DNA from 2 places in the Marinobacterium marisflavi genome. Region 1 is predicted to be linked to the other one. Evidence: predicted binding sites of a transcription regulator. Region 1 holds the regulator's gene; the other holds the start of a gene.

What was found. Region 1 encodes FNR, which switches genes on or off when oxygen is low (the NO sensors DNR and NnrR bind a similar motif). Its sites were predicted from a motif close to TTGATNTANATCAA; they were not measured.
Region 2: AC1WNR_RS07030 (cytochrome ubiquinol oxidase subunit I) is a predicted target of FNR. The motif match lies at 2,080-2,093, and genes of this name have one in related genera.

Annotation. Positions count from the first base shown of each region.
Region 1 covers NZ_OZ457898.1:1,782,398-1,785,821, reverse strand. Annotated here, with positions in the region: gene AC1WNR_RS08805 (alpha/beta hydrolase) at 1-815, opposite strand, end outside; gene AC1WNR_RS08800 (adenine phosphoribosyltransferase) at 957-1,499, opposite strand; gene fnr (fumarate/nitrate reduction transcriptional regulator Fnr) at 1,536-2,303, opposite strand; gene hemN (oxygen-independent coproporphyrinogen III oxidase) at 2,443-3,424, opposite strand, start outside.
Region 2 covers NZ_OZ457898.1:1,415,651-1,419,074, reverse strand. Annotated here, with positions in the region: gene AC1WNR_RS07040 (hypothetical protein) at 1-64, opposite strand, end outside; gene AC1WNR_RS07035 (ABC transporter substrate-binding protein) at 286-1,893, opposite strand; gene AC1WNR_RS07030 (cytochrome ubiquinol oxidase subunit I) at 2,172-3,424, shown strand, end outside.

The DNA.
Region 1 (3,424 bases):
AAGTGGTCCGCATCCTCAACTTCCACCAATTCAATGTTGTCTCGGGTTACGCTCGCCATCTTCTCTGGAAGATCTGCCACTACATCATCCAAGGTACCGGCGATAACCAGTGTTGGTGTATCTGTCTGATTCAGAACTGTCGGCGTATCGTAATTCGGATAGTTTCCATAATAGCTCATCAGGCTTGCAGCTGTTGCACCGCTGCCCTCGCAGTAGAGCATGCTCACACCGTCCATCATGGCGCTGGCATCCATCGCTTCTGCTTTGGCTAGGAGCTCAGTTACATCAGCGTTATAACGCTTCTGGTAGCCGCTCAGCGTCTTCTCAAGGTCCCAGGTAGCAGGTGCTAACAGAATCTGGGCGCTAACGCGCTCAGGGTCTGAAAGGGTGTACTGCGCTGTCTGGTTACCTCCGCGAGAGTGGCCCATCATCCAGCGTGGCCCCGCATCCTGACTGTCGAGCCAATCCTGCCAGGCAGCGATCTCGGCAACCGCATCCTGCATGGTGTGTCGCGCTGGTACGGCACAGTCATACATAGCTGGTGTGCGGTTATCGATGCCGTAGCTGAGGTTGACCGCCAGCGTGTTAATGCCGTAATCAACAAACAGTTCCTGTAGCGCCACGATCAACTCCATACCACTATGTGCCAGGGTGCCATGCGTAAGCACCAGTACTCCGTCCGCTAGTGTGCTGCCGTCCGCTAGCTGCAGCTCAGCATTAAGGGTTAAGCCGTTGTGATCGATCTCGATCGTCTCAGCCAAGGCTGGCGTAGCGAGAATTGCGGAAGCGAGGATAGGGGCGGCAAAGCGACGCATTGGTATCTCCTGTTGGAATATCGTTATAGCGAATTGTCTCTACGTAACTGTAAGCCAATTCGATCCGCGTTTGTAGTCGAAATTAGTCGCGGATGGAGAGGAGAGGTGCGCCACTCCGTCGAAGGGGCGCGTCGCCAGCGGTTAGTGCCCTTCGAACGCCATTAGCGTAAAGACAGGAGAGCCCGCGTCTTGAATCTTAGTGGCACCACCGAGGTCGGGTAGATTGATGAGCGCTGCCGCTTCAACGACTTCGGCACCGAGCTTTTTGATCAGTGTCATCGCCGCCAAAATAGTACCGCCTGTGGCGATCAGGTCATCAATCAAAACGACACGATCGCCGGCGACCAGCGCATCGGACTGCATCTCTACCGATGCGGTGCCGTATTCGAGCGTGTACTCTTGATGAAGGCACTCACCCGGCAACTTGCCCTTCTTGCGCACTAATACCAGAGGTAGATTCAGCTCGTGTGCGATGATGGCCCCGAATAGGAAACCACGCGCATCGATACAGGCGATCGCGGAGAGGTCCATGTCCATGTACCGCTGCACAAAAGCGTGCGCTACCATCCGGCGAGCTTTAGGGTCTTTGAAAATAGGCGTGATATCACGAAACTCAATACCCGGGTCCGGCCAATCTGAAATGGTGCGAATTACCGACTTAACGTAATACTCGTCGTAAGACATTCTAGGTCCTTATGCAAGCTTTGGTCTGATTGAGCCTCAGCCTAGCTGTGCGGCTTTCGTACATCCTTCGCCGTGGCAGTCACCCGAGGCCTCGTTGAGCGCCGCGAGGTCGAGCAGCTCAATCTCCTTTCCTTCAACGCGCACCATACCTGAAGAGGCGAAGCGAGTGAAGATACGACTGACTGTCTCAACCGCCAACCCTAGGTAGTTACCGATTTCATTGCGTGACATGGAGAGGCGGAACTGGGTGGCTGAGTAGCCGCGAGCTTGGTAACGCGAAGAGAGCTTTAGCAGGAAGGTCGCAATGCGCTGTTCAGCTGTTTTGCGTGATAGGAGCATCATCATCTGCTGATCATCACGAATTTCGCGACCCATTGTGCGCATCATTGAGCGGCGCAGCTCTGGCATTTGGCCTAATAGCTCATCGAGGCGTTCGTAGGGGATCTCACACACGGTTGTGGTCTCCATCATCTTCGCGCTCATCGGGTACTCGCCCTCATCTATACCGGCGAGGCCGACGAGTTCGCCGGGGAAGTAGAAGCCGTTGATTTGCTCCTCGCCGTCATGTGTCACAGTGAAGGTCTTCACTGAGCCAGCACGCAGTGCATAGATCGATTTGAGTGGCTCGCCCTGGCGAAACAGTAGATCGCCTTTGTGCAGTGGTCGGCTCTTTTCGATGATATTATCAAGCTTCTCAACTTCGTCCTTTTGCAGAGAAACAGGTAAACATAAAGAGCTCAGGCTACAGGTCTGGCAGTGAGATTGCGCTGAGACTGAGCGAATATTGGTGATGGTAGACGCCATAAAACCTCCGATGTTCGGAAGCTAAGTATAGTCGCTGTGGCGAGAAGGTTGTAAGAAAAATTCCTAACACCAGACGCAAATTGCGAAATGTGGGGAACCAGCGAGTTAGCGAGATCATTTATAAATTGAAGAGAAGCGATTAAATAATCTTTGAGTAGCGCCGCTCACTTGGTTGGTTAATGTAGGCGTCGAACACCATGCAGATACGTCGAATCAACAAACGACCCAGTGGAAGTACCTCCAGCCCATCCGCGCGTAATTGCAGCATACCCTCAGCTTGCATCGCTTCTAGTTGGTAGAGTTCGTCCGCAAAATAGCGCTTGATATTAACCCCAGTCTGCTCACTGAGTTGGGCGTAGTTCAGTTCGAAATCACAGATTAGTCGAGTGATCAGAGTACGACGGATGTGGTCGTCGCTATTCAGCTTATAGCTCTTTGTCAGCGCGCTGCCATGATTCATCACCATGGCGTTGTACGTTGGAAGATCAGGACTGTTTTGTAGGTAGTAGTCGCCAATCTGGCTGATCGATGAGACGCCAAGGCCGAGTAAGTCGCAGTTGCCGTGAGTGGTGTAACCCTGAAAGTTACGATGAAGCTCGCCCGACTGCTGCGCCACAGAGAGGCTATCCTGCGGTAGCGCAAAATGGTCCATACCGATATTGCGGTAGCCGGCTTGGGTCAACTGGGCGATAGCATTGTGGTGAATCGCCAGCTTGGTGCTGGCATCGGGAAGGTCCTCAGCATTGATACGGCGCTGAGGTTTGAAGCGCTCGGGCAGGTGGGCGTAATTGAACACCGAGAGCCGGTCGGGTCGGATCTTCAGCACCGTATTGAGGGTCTCTTTGAAGCTCCCTTCAGTCTGTAGTGGAAGGCCGTATATCAGGTCGATATTGATTGAACGAAAACCCATTTCACGGGCTGCCGTTATGAGATCTGTCGTCATCTCCAGCGGCTGGATACGGTTAACCGCTTTCTGAACGTCTGGATTGAGGTCCTGCACTCCGAGCGAAAGCCGGTTGAAACCTAGCTGCCTCAGCTGCTTAAGGCGTTCAATGCTCATTTCGCGCGGATCGATCTCTATCGAGTAGTCACTCTGATCGTCATCGCGCAGATTGAAGTTG
Region 2 (3,424 bases), 370 kb from region 1:
AACTAGACAACGCCACACGACGAAGAATGCTGTGCTCTTTCGACTGCAATTCAATATTTTGCACGCGTTTTGCCTATATTTCGGTCAACTCTTATTGGACAGAAGTTTATCACCGATTCACTTGAAGCCCTAGATCAAGGGCCGGCAAACTACAGACAGGCACAATTGCTCGAAGAGTTATCGTTTTGCGTTGCAAATTGCGACGCAAAATAAGATATGCGAAACACAAAATAGCCCTAGATAGAACGATAAAGGAGAGGAAATTGAGGTGCAGACAAGCTGCTTTTAGCCTGAGACCTCATAAAGGAAGCCGCGCATTTGTGATAGCCTGGCGATCCTGACTTTCTCACTCTGACTGCACTTCGCTGCATACATCTCGCGATCGGCCAGCGCCAGTAACGCCTCCGGATCATCGGGCAGATTTGCATCGAGAATTAGGACACCAATAGAGGCGTTAACCCGCAGCTCTTGCAGCGCAAAGCTCTCCACTACGCGTTCCACTGCCTCATGTAACCGTTGGCAGATAACCTCTTCGGAGTCCGGGTGAGTGTTATCGACTAACAGAGCAAACTCATCACCGCCGATTCGAGCTAAGGTGTCAGAGGGGCGAGTTTCATCAAGCATCTCTGCTGCCAGAGCTTTAAGCAGAGCGTCACCCTCGTGATGACCCCGTGTATCGTTGACTGCTTTAAACTTATCGATATCGATAAAGGCCAGCAACGGAGTTAACGCCTCGCGCTCCTTGTGCGCCAGTACCTGCCTAAAACGGTCGATAAAGAGATAACGATTCGCTAACCCGGTGAGCGTATCGTGCGTTGCAAGGTTGAAGGTAGACTCTAGCTTCTCTTCAACAATCTCTTTTTGCCGGTGCGCCCAGATCGCCCAGGCGAGCAGCAGCGACAGCAGCAGTGCGCCAGTTATAACGATCCAGCCATGTTGTTTCCAGTCGAATTCAACCGGATCGATCGGGAAAATAAACTGATCTAATTCAAGCACTGCGTCAGACGGAATCTCACCGATACTGGCAAGATAAGATTTGATAGACATCCAGCGCTCGGTATTCATATAACCGATGGGGACTAAGTCCTTGGACATGTGAGAGTGCATCAACAGCGCTTCATAGCGTAAATGCGAGAGTGACTTCTCGGGTGCGAAGCGCGAGACGATCTCTATGGCTTCGCTGGGATACTGCAACGCATATTCCCACCCCCGCAGACTAGCTTGAGTGAAAGCACGTACGTCTGCCGGCCGCTCTTGTGCTAATTGATCGGTAGTGAATAGCACGTCGGCGTAGAAGCGGATGCCGTAGTCGGCCGGATCGATAAGATTGTACTCTTCACCCAGCTCTTGCAGTGAATAAGGCTCGTTAGTTGCGTAGCCGTTAAAAGCGTCAGTTTCACCATTAATCAGTGAATCAATGTTAAAGCTGGTATCGATACGCTCGACCTGCTCAAGCAAGTTAAGTTGATTGAGCATCGCCACCAACTCAAAGCTGGCATTATTCGGTAACAGCATCACCCGCTTTTCTCGCAGCTGTTCAGCACGTTCGATACCCGAACTTTTTAGCGCAATAAACCGCGCCGGTGAGGTTTGGAAAATCGCTGCCAACGCTTTAACCGGTGCTCCCTTCACGCGTTCTGCCACAAGGTTACTGGATGAAACACCAAAATCAGCCCGTCCCTCAAGCACTTCAGTTAGGCTATTCCTGCCGGGACCTCCCGGACGAATCTCTACGGCAAGACCGGCCTCTCTGTAATAGCCTAACTCCTGAGCGACATAATATCCGGCAAACTGAAACTGCGGTTTCCATTTGAGCTGCAGGACCAAGTGGTTGTCGGCCCCAGCGAACTGCGCTTGCAGAAGAGTGAGAAAAATCAGAAGCTTCAGACGCATAGTTAGATTCCAATCAATACCCTAGAAGCATAGTTTAGAAACTACGATTGTCTTGCCTGTGAGACTATTTGATGATTTAAATCAGTAAAGCAAGTGCAGCAGACCAACTGCTCTGTTTCGCAAACCCTCTTAGTCTCCAGCCAGGTCAGGGAAGAAACGTCCGACCCGGAAAATAATGGACTGAAATTGTCCTATATCAATTAACATCTCGAGCGATTCGACTAGCCTCTCCAAAGACAATTGTGCACTGCAATATTTCTGTAGGAGGGGCAGCCTCAATGATCTCTGATTCAGTTGTGGAACTATCGCGCTGGCAATTTGCCATTACCGCGATGTACCACTTTCTCTTCGTTCCACTGACGCTTGGGCTCTCGTTCATGCTGGCGATCATGGAGTCGGTCTATGTGATGACCGGCAAACAGGTCTACCGCGATATGACGAAGTTCTGGGGCAAACTCTTTGGTATCAACTTTGCCCTCGGTGTCACCACCGGTCTGACGATGGAGTTCCAGTTCGGCACCAACTGGGCCTACTACTCGCACTACGTCGGTGATGTCTTCGGCGCACCGCTGGCGATTGAGGGTCTTGTGGCTTTCTTCCTCGAGTCCACCATGATCGGCCTCTTTTTCTTTGGCTGGGATCGTCTGAGCAAAGTGCAGCACCTGGGCGTTACCTGGGCTGTTGCTATAGGCTCTAACTTCTCTGCACTGTGGATTCTGATTGCCAACGGCTGGATGCAGAACCCAGTGGGCGCCTACTTCAACTATGAAACCATGCGTATGGAGATGGAGAGCTTCGCTGATGTGATCCTTAACCCTGTAGCGCAGGTTAAGTTTGTTCACACAGTCTCTGCAGGGTACGTTACCGGCGCCATCTTCGTGCTAGCAGTCAGCTCCTACTTTATGTTGCGCGGTCGCGATATCTGCTTTGCACGACGCTCCTTTGCTATCGCGTCCGCCTTCGGCCTGGCCTCAGCGCTGTCGGTTATCGTACTGGGCGATGAGTCCGGCTACGAAGTGGGTGAAGTACAGAAGGTAAAACTGGCCGCTATTGAGGCCGAATGGGAAACTCACCCTGCACCAGCGGCCTTTACTCTGGTTGGCCTACCTAACGAAGAGACGCAGCATACCGACTACGCCATCAAGATTCCCGGCGCACTCGGCCTGATTGCTACTCGCTCGCTGGATGAAGAGGTGATCGGTATCGCTGATCTGGTTGAGCGCGCTGAGGCCCGTATTCGCAACGGTATCAAAGCTTATGCCTTGCTGACCAAGCTGCGCGGCGATGAGGATACCCCTGAGAACCGCATGCTGTTTGAGCGCGTCGTACAGGACTTGGGTTATGGTCTGCTGCTTAAGCGCTACACCCCAGATGTGGTTGATGCAACTGAAGAGCAGATCAAGCAGGCTGCCAAAGATACCATTCCAACTGTTGCGCCAATGTTCTGGACCTTCCGTGTAATGGTTGGGGCCGGCTTTACAATGCTGCTGCTGTTTGTACTGGCGTTCTGGTTCACCACCAAGCGCGTAGA